Linked DNA regions of Variovorax paradoxus. The protein of the gene in region 2 interacts with the protein of the main gene of each other region in a pairwise test. Links are inferred from orthologs where the notes say so. Each region holds a gene or a part of one and is shown on either strand. Other genes may lie near its edges.

Region 1 (4,578 bases), 740 kb from region 2 along the record:
AGGAGCTCAAGGTCAAGGTGGGCGATACGGTCAACATCGGCGACCTGATTGCCGTGCTTGAAGGCGCAGCAGGTGCTGCGGCGCCTGCGCCTGCGCAGGCTGCTGCAGCCGCGCCGGCAGCTGCGACCGCCACTGCGCCAGCTCCGGTTGCCGCTCCGCCGGCGGCCGCTGCAACTCCGTCGGCTGCTGCCGCACCGCACGAACCCACAGTTGCACCCACCGGCAAGCTGCCGCATGCGTCCCCCTCGGTGCGCAAGTTCGCCCGCGAACTCGGCGTGCCACTCGAAGAAGTCAAGGGTTCCGGTCCCAAGGGCCGCATCACTCAGGAAGACGTCCAGAGCTTCACCAAGGCCGTAATGAGCGGCCAAGCGAGCACCAAGGCATCCGCAGCCAAGGCGCCAGCCGGCGGTGGCGGCGCAGATGGTGCGGCATTGGGCCTCATTCCCTGGCCGAAGGTCGACTTCGCGAAATTCGGCGCGGTCGAGCGCAAGGACCTGTCGCGCATCAAGAAGCTCAGCGGTGCCAACCTGCACCGCAACTGGGTGATGATCCCGCACGTCACCAACAACGACGAAGCCGACATCACCGAGCTGGAGGCCTTCCGCGTCTCCACCAACAAGGAAAACGAAAAGTCTGGCATCAAGGTCACGATGCTGGCCTTCGTGATCAAGGCGGTGGTTGCGGCGCTCAAGAAGTTTCCTGACTTCAACGCCAGCCTCGACGGCGACCAGCTCGTCTACAAGCAGTACTACAACATCGGCTTTGCGGCCGACACGCCCAACGGGCTCGTGGTGCCGGTGCTGAAGGACGCGGACAAGAAGGGCATCCTGCAGATCAGCGCGGAGATGGGCGAACTCGCTAAGAAAGCGCGCGACGGCAAGCTCGGCTCGGCCGACATGCAGGGCGGCTGCTTCTCGATCAGCTCCCTCGGCGGCATCGGCGGCACGCATTTCACGCCCATCATCAACGCCCCCGAAGTGGCCATCCTCGGCCTCTCCAAGGGCCAGATGAAGCCGGTGTGGGACGGCAAGCAGTTTGTGCCGCGCCTGACGCTGCCGCTGTCGCTGTCCTACGACCACCGCGTGATCGATGGTGCCCTGGCTGCGCGCTTCAACGCCTACCTGGGCCAGGTGCTCGCGGATTACCGTCGAATCCTGTTATGACCACCGTAGTGGCCGTCCGCAAAGGCGGCCAGGTCACGATGGCGGCGGATTCCCTGGTGACCTTCGGCGACACGCGGCTTTCGCACCGCGCCGAGGCGAACCAGAAGATCTTCACCATCGACGATGCGGCGGGGCAGAGCCTCTTTGCCGTGGCCGGGGCCGCCGCGCACTTTCTGGTGCTGCAGCATGCATTGGCCGCGCAGCCGCGCGAGGCGTTGCTGTTCGGCAGCAAGCACGAGATCTTCCGCACCTTCACGCTGCTGCACCCGGTGCTGAAAGACTCGTTCTTCATGCAGACCAAGGAAGACGAGCATGAGCCCTACGAGTCGAGCCAGTTCACGATGCTGATGGCCAACCAGAGCGGCATCTACGGCATCTACAGCTACCGCGAGGTGTTCGAGTTCAAGCAGTTCTGGGCCATTGGCTCGGGGCGCAGCTTTGCACTTGGCGCCATGCACGCGGCGTACGACATGAAGTCGCGCACCTCGCGCGACGTGGCGGAGGCGGGGATTGCCGCCGCCTGCGAATTCGATCGCAATTCGGCCCCACCGGTCGACGTTCTCACACTCAAACTGAAAGTGTCCAAATGAGCGAACAACAAATCAAGGTGCCGGACATCGGCGACTTCGACGAAGTCGCGGTCATCGAGGTGCTGGTCAACGTCGGCGACACGGTCAAGGCCGAGCAGTCGCTGATCACGGTCGAATCGGACAAGGCCTCGATGGAAATTCCATCGTCGGCTGCCGGCGTGGTGAAGTCGCTCGCAGTCAAGGTGGGTGACAAGGTCAAGGAAGGCTCCGTGGTGTTGACGCTGGAGGTGGACGGTGCCGCAGCGCCCGCGCCCGCAGCAGCGGCCCCAGCGCCAGCCGCTGCGGCGCCCGCGCCCAAGGCGGCTCCTGCGCCCGCGCCGGCCGCAGCGCCCGTTGCTTCCACCTACGGCGGCAAGGTCGATGTCGAGTGCGACGTCGTCGTGCTCGGCGCCGGCCCTGGCGGGTACTCGGCCGCATTCCGCGCTGCCGATCTCGGCTTGAAGGTGGTGCTGATCGAGCGCTACGCCACGCTTGGGGGCGTTTGCCTCAACGTGGGCTGCATTCCGTCGAAGGCGCTGCTGCACGTGGCGTCGGTCATGGACGAGGTCAAGCACTTTGCCGACCTGGGCGTGAGCTTTGCAGCCCCCACGGTCGACCGCGCCAAGCTGCTCGGCCACAAGAACAAGGTGGTGGGCAAGCTCACCGGCGGCCTCACGGCCATGGCCAAGATGCGCAAGGTGACGGTGCTGCGCGGCGTCGGCAACTTCATCGACCCCTACCACCTGGAAGTGGACGAGACGTCCGGCACCAGCTGGGACACCACCGGCAAGAAGCAGACCGTCAAGTTCCGCAACGCGATCATTGCGGCCGGGTCGCAGGCCGTGAGCCTGCCGTTCATGCCGAAGAACGATCCGCGCGTGGTCGACTCCACCGGCGCGCTCGAGATGGGCACCGATCCCAAGCGCATGCTGATCCTCGGCGGCGGCATCATCGGTCTGGAGATGGGCACGGTGTATTCCACGCTGGGCGCGCGCCTCGACGTGGTCGAAATGCTCGACGGCCTGATGCAGGGCGCCGACCGCGACCTGGTCAAGGTGTGGCAGAAGATGAACGCGCCGCGCTTCGACAACATCATGCTCAAGACCAAGACGGTCGGCGCCGAAGCCACGAAGGAGGGCATCAAGGTCACCTTCGAGGGCGAGAACGCGCCGAAGGAGCCGCAGGTGTACGACCTGGTGCTGCAGGCCGTTGGCCGCAGCCCGAACGGCAAGAAGATCGGGGCAGAGAAAGCCGGCGTGACGGTGAGCGACCGCGGCTTCATTCCGGTCGACATCCAGATGCGCACCAACGTGCCTCATATCTTCGCCATCGGCGACATCGTGGGCCAGCCCATGCTGGCGCACAAGGCGGTGCATGAAGCACACGTGGCGGCCGAGGTGATTGCCGGCGAGCAGAAGGGCGACAAGGAGCTTTCGAGCGCCGCCTTCAACGCCCGGGTGATCCCGAGCGTGGCCTACACCGACCCCGAGGTGGCATGGGTCGGCCTCACCGAAGACCAGGCCAAGGCGGAAGGCATCAAGATCAAGAAGGGCCACTTCCCGTGGAGCGCTTCGGGCCGTGCCATTGCCAACGGCCGCGACGAAGGCTTCACCAAGCTGCTGTTCGACGCCGAGACGCACCGCATTCTCGGCGGCGGCATCGTCGGCACGCACGCGGGTGACATGCTCGGCGAGATCGCGCTGGCCATTGAAATGGGCGCCGACGAGATCGACATCGGCAAGACCATTCACCCCCACCCGACGCTGGGCGAAAGCATCGGCATGGCGGCCGAAGTGGCGCACGGTACCTGTACTGACCTGCCGCCGGCAAAGAAGGCCTGAGCGGCCGTTGAGCCGCTCCGGGCAATCGGAGCGGCCATAAAAAAATCCCGCCGCGGCGGGATTTTTTTATGGCTTGAAGGGCGGACGGATCAGTCGCCGGAACGGGTTGCGGCTGTGGCCGCGGTCTTGACCTCGTCGTTGGGCGCGCCGCCCAGCACGCGGCGGGCTCCGTCGAAGCGGCGGCTCCAGTAGCTGCCGTTCATGTCTTCCACCCGCACTTGGGCGCCGGTGCGCGGCGAATGGATGAACTTGCCTTCACCGACATAGATGCCGACATGGCTGAAGGCGCGGCGCATGGTGTTGAAGAAAACGAGATCGCCCGGCTTGAGTTGGCTGCGGTCGATTTTTTCCGTGGCCGCCGCTTGTTCCTCGGCACGGCGGGGCAGCAAATGGCCGACCGTCTGGTTGTACATGGCACGAACGAAGCCGCTGCAATCGAAGCCCGACTCCGCCGTATTGCCGCCGCGGCGATAGGGAACGCCAAGGAAGCCGATGGCGGTCACTACCAGGTCGGAAGTCCGTTCTGTGACTGTTTGGCGAACCTGCTGGAGTTGCCCGATCAAGCCCTTGTCGGCAAGGAGGCGGGCCAGTTCGTCATCGGTTCGGTCCTGTTGAGGAGCGGCCTGGACGGCGACGGCAAACAGGAGGGAAGCGGGTAGGACGAAAAAACGCATGGCGCGTAGGATATTGATGACGCGCGGTTATGTCAACCTCATCCCAATTGGTGAATGTATCTGCAAATGATTGATTTGCCTGAGATTTTCCGATTTGGTTGAAGAAAAAATGTAACGGTCGACCTTTATGAACCATAAGCGATTGCGCGCGAATGAACCTCCGCACGAAAGGTGAATCAGCTAACGGCGAGAGTTTGATCGACAAAATCTCGCAACATTGCCGCAACTTCCCGCAAAAACCATGAACTTGCAAATTGGACCGAACTTTCGGCTCATGGGCCGCACTGCTGTCCTCGCTGGGCTGGCCCTTGCGGGCACCGTTGTAGCGCAG
Region 2 (4,637 bases):
ACTCGTCGACCACCGTCTTCATGTTGGCCGGCACCACCGGCAGGCGGAAGCTGCGCGCGCCCAGCGTCACGCTGGTATCGCACTCCGATCGGCTTTCCACGCGGCATTTGCGCGGCAGCAGCAGGATGTTGTCGTAATCGAAAATTTGCATGACCAGGCTCCTGAAAAGGAATCGTTGAAACGAACGAATGAGCGCTTGGTCCGGCCGGTCTCCGTGGCGTTCCGAAAAGAAAACGCCCACAAAAAACCGGACGCAAGAAACTTGGGCCCGGTGATTGATTTTACGCAGGGTGGTGAAGGGAGGTCTTCCAGTTCTTCATATAACCCGCATACGAGTTGGTTTCTACAATCGACGGATGTTGTTTAACGAACCTGCGGCTGATGCCAACCCCCTGGAACTGCCGTTGTTGCAGAACCTGAACCCGGAGCAGCGCGCCGCGGTCACCCTTCCCGCGGGCAATGCCCTCATTCTTGCCGGTGCCGGCTCGGGCAAGACCCGGGTGCTGACCACCCGCATCGCCTGGCTGCTGCAGACCGGCCAGGTTTCCGCCGGCGGCATCCTTGCCGTGACCTTCACCAACAAGGCCGCCAAGGAGATGATGACGCGGCTCACGGCCATGCTGCCCGTGAATGTGCGGGGCATGTGGATCGGCACTTTCCACGGCCTGTGCAACCGCCTCTTGCGCGCGCACTGGAAGCTGGCCAACCTGCCTTCCACCTTTCAGATTCTCGACACGCAAGACCAGCTTTCGGCCATCAAGCGGCTGATGAAGCAGTTCAACGTGGACGACGAGCGTTTTCCGGCCAAGCAGACGCAGTGGTTCATCGCGGGCGCCAAGGAAGACGGGCTGCGCCCGCGCGACGTGGAGATCCGCAGCGACGACGATCGCAAGAAGGTCGAGCTGTACCAGCTCTACGAAGAACAGTGCCAACGCGAAGGCGTGGTCGATTTCGGGGAGCTCATGCTGCGCAGCTACGAACTGCTGCGCGACAACGACCCGGTGCGCGAGCACTACCAACGCCGCTTTCGCCACATCCTGATCGACGAGTTCCAGGATACCAATCGGCTTCAGTACGCGTGGATCAAGATGCTCTCGGGCAACACGGTGGCGGGCCAGTTCACGCCGGGCCAGAACAGCGTGATTGCCGTGGGCGACGACGACCAGAGCATCTATGCCTTTCGCGGCGCGCGCGTGGGCAACATGGCCGACTTTGTGCGCGAGTTCGATGTGCAGCACCAGATCAAGCTGGAGCAGAACTACCGCAGCTACAGCAACATTCTCGATTCGGCCAACGAGCTCATCAGCCACAACAAGAAGCGCCTGGGCAAGAACCTGCGCACTGACCAGGGCCCGGGCGAGCCGGTGCGCGTGTATGAATCGCCCACCGACCTGGCCGAGGCGCAGTGGATGGTCGAGGAAATGCGCCAGCTCGTGCGCGACGGCTTCGACCGCAAGGAAATGGCCGTGCTCTACCGCAGCAATGCGCAGAGCCGGGTGATCGAAACGGCGCTCTTCAACGCCTCGGTGCCGTACCGCGTGTACGGCGGCCTGCGCTTCTTCGAGCGGGCCGAAATCAAGCACGCGCTGGCCTATTTGCGGCTGCTCGAGAACAAGGACGACGACACCAGCTTCCTGCGCGTGGTCAACTTTCCGCCGCGCGGCATCGGCGCGCGCACGCTCGAGCAGCTGCAGGACGCGGCGCGAACGGCGGGGCGCTCGCTGCACGATGCGGTGCATGCCGTGGGCGGCAAGGCGGGCTCGAACCTCACGGCCTTTGTGGCCAAGATCGACGTGCTGCGCGAGCAGACGCAGGGCGTCAGCCTGCGCGAGATCATCGAGCTGGTGCTCGACCACAGCGGACTTGTCGAACACTACAAGGCCGACCGCGAAGGCGCCGACCGCATCGAGAATCTGGAAGAACTGGTGAACGCGGCCGAAAGCTTCGTCACGCAGGAAGGCTTCGGCCGAGATGCGGTGGCACTGCCCGTCGACGAGTTGCGGCAGTCGCCCGCCAGCCAGGGCATCGACCTGACCCGCCCCGTGGTCGACGAGCCGCTCGCGCCCGACGCCGAAACCGGCGAAACGCTGAGCCCGCTGGCCGCGTTCCTCACGCATGCGGCGCTCGAATCGGGCGACAACCAGGCGCAGGCCGGGCAGGACGCCGTGCAGCTGATGACCGTTCACGCGGCCAAGGGGCTGGAGTTCGACTGCGTGTTCATCACCGGCATGGAAGAGGGCCTGTTCCCGCACGAAAACTCCATGAGCGACTTCGAAAGCCTCGAGGAAGAGCGCCGCCTGATGTACGTGGCCATCACCCGCGCGCGCAAGCGCCTGTACTTGAGCCACTCGCAAACCCGCATGCTCCACGGCCAGACGCGCTACAACGTGAAGAGCCGCTTCTTCGAAGAGCTGCCCGAAGGCGCGCTCAAGTGGCTCACGCCCAAGAACCAGGCGTTCACGCCATCGGCATTCGGCTACGGCGGCGGCTATGCGAGCACCCGCGGCGGTGGCGGCAGCTACAGCAGCGGCAGCAGCTACGGCGGCAACAAGGACACGTTCGCAAGCCCGCCGGTGCCGCCGCAGAAAACAGCACCCTCGCACGGCCTGCGGTCGGGCATGCAGGTGTTCCACAACAAGTTCGGCGAAGGCACGGTGCTGTCGCTCGAAGGCACGGGCGACGACGCGCGGGCACAGGTCAAGTTCACGCGGCATGGCGTGAAGTGGCTCGCGCTGTCGGTGGCCAAGCTCACGCCGGTGTAAGCGCCGCCAGGTTTGCTATTAAACAAATAGCTGACCTTGCAATAGCCACGGGCGTTTGCGGCGGTTTCTAGCGAAGCAATCGCCGTACACTCCATGCTCGCCAAAACAAGGGGAGCTGAGGATGTGGTTCATTGGCATGATTGCCGGCCTTTTCATAGGGGCCTTGGCCGAGTCGGTTCCAGCTGCGCTGATATTGGCGGTTGTCGGCGCGTTCGCATTGCCGAAAATCGTCGGCAAGAAGAGCACCGCCGAGCCTGAGCGCACTGAGGCCGAGCGCGCGCAGCCTGCCGGCATTGCCTCGGCGTCCGGCACCGCCGCATCGACTGCCCCCGCAGGCGGCATGCTGAAGCTGCAGCAGCGCGTGACCGAGCTCGAACAGCGCGTGAGCATGCTCGAGCGGCGGCTCACGCAGGGCGCTGGCGAGGCGGCGCCTGCCGATGAACAACCCATAGCGGAAGCAGTTGCTCCCGCGACGCTGGTGGCGCAGCCGGCTTCCCAAGCCGCGCCGGCCGAGCCGATCACGCCTGCCACGCCGAACCCGATCGCGCGGCCTGCCCAGGCGGCCGCAGCCGCAGCCGCCGCAGCGCGTGCCTCGATGCCGGCCACGTCGCCCGCGGCCGCCGAGCCAATCCCTGCACCGGCACCAGTCAAGCCGCCGGTTGCCGTGCCAGCGCCGCGGCGCCTGCCACCACCACCGCCTCCGCCCGCAATTCCGCTGCGCGACCGCTTGCCCGCACCCATCGCCAACCTGATCTTCGGCGGCAACATGCTGGTGAAGCTCGGCGTGCTCATCCTGTTTCTGGGGCTCGCCTTCTTGCTGCGCTACACGGCCGAGCGCGTGACGGTGCCTGTCGAACTGCGCTATGCGGCCGTCGCGCTGGTGGGCGCGGGCCTGCTCGCCCTGGGCTGGTTCCTGCGCCGCAAGCGCGCCAGCTATGCGTTGATCCTGCAAGGCGCGGGCATCGGCGTCTTCTATCTCACCACGCTCGCGGCCATGAAGGTGCACGAGCTGCTGCCACCGACCGCCGGCTTCGCCTTCCTGTTCGGCGTGGCGGCGCTCAGCGCGGTGCTGGCGGTGCTGCAGAACGCACCGGTGCTGGCCATTGTTGCGGCGCTCGAGGGCTTTGCGGCGCCGGTGCTTGCCTCCACGGGGCAGAACCGGCCCGTGGGGCTCTTCACCTACCTGCTGGTGCTCGACGTCGGCATCGTGCTGATCGCCTGGTTCAAGGCCTGGCGGGTGCTGAACCTGATCGGTTTTGTCGGCACCTTCACGCTGGCCGCGGGCTGGGCGCACAAATACTACACAGACGACCAGTACGGCATCGTGCAGCCCTTCCTGCTGGTGTTCTTCCTGATGTTCGTCGCGGTGGGCCTGCTGTTCGCGCGCCGTACGCTGTTCGACGCACCCGTGCAGCCCGCACAGCCCCTGGCCACCCGCGCGCTCGACACGCTGCGCCGCGCGGGGCGCGTCGACAGCTCGCTGGTGTTCGGCACGCCGATGGTCGCGTTCGGCATGCAGTACCTGCTCATGCAGCCGTGGGAATACGGCGCCGCCTTCTCGGCCATGGCGATCTCGGCCTTCTACCTGGTGCTGGGCCGGCTGGTGTTTGCCACGCAGCCCAAGGGCCTGGCGCTGCTTGCGGAGGCCTACGCCATCGTGGGCGTGATCTTCGGCACGCTGGCCATTCCGCTCGGCCTCGAGGGCCGGTGGACGGGCGCAGCCTGGGCCGTCGAAGCGGCCGGCATGTACTGGCTGGGCGCGCGGCAGGGGCGCGTGTATGCGCGGGCGTTCTCGTTCCTGGTGTTCGCCGGTGCGGTGTGGAAGCTGCTCGAAGCCACGCAACTCGATGCGGCGCCGGGGCATCCGCTGCTGCA

The links. The genes of interacting proteins can lie anywhere in the genome.
Region 1: the proteins of GOQ09_RS07880 (region 2) and lpdA interact in binary tests that used the Escherichia coli proteins (3 or more experiments, as listed by UniProt). The link is inferred for Variovorax paradoxus from one-to-one orthologs.

Annotation. Positions count from the first base shown.
Region 1 is NZ_CP046622.1:2,426,389-2,430,966, forward strand. Bases 1,162-4,161 are described here. They hold lpdA (dihydrolipoyl dehydrogenase), read left to right. Parts: upstream 1,162-1,749; coding sequence 1,750-3,573; downstream 3,574-4,161. Other genes in these bases: aceF (dihydrolipoyllysine-residue acetyltransferase), read left to right, coding at 1,162-1,163; GOQ09_RS11425 (MFS transporter), read left to right, coding at 1,162-1,753; GOQ09_RS11435 (C40 family peptidase), read right to left, coding at 3,663-4,161. Outside these bases: more of aceF, read left to right, coding at 1-1,161; more of GOQ09_RS11425, read left to right, coding at 1,160-1,161; more of GOQ09_RS11435, read right to left, coding at 4,162-4,247; GOQ09_RS11440 (PQQ-dependent sugar dehydrogenase), read left to right, coding at 4,522-4,578. UniProt on the Escherichia coli protein: Lipoamide dehydrogenase is a component of the glycine cleavage system as well as of the alpha-ketoacid dehydrogenase complexes.
Region 2 is NZ_CP046622.1:1,686,600-1,691,236, forward strand. What follows is about bases 1-3,059. They hold GOQ09_RS07880 (UvrD-helicase domain-containing protein), read left to right. Parts: upstream 1-356; coding sequence 357-2,762; downstream 2,763-3,059. Other genes in these bases: GOQ09_RS07875 (GMP reductase), read right to left, coding at 1-151; GOQ09_RS07885 (DUF2339 domain-containing protein), read left to right, coding at 2,884-3,059. Also shown: more of GOQ09_RS07885, read left to right, coding at 3,060-4,637. UniProt on the Escherichia coli protein: A helicase with DNA-dependent ATPase activity. Unwinds DNA duplexes with 3'-5' polarity. Translocates on single-stranded DNA with 3'-5' polarity. Initiates unwinding more efficiently from a nicked substrate than double-stranded DNA.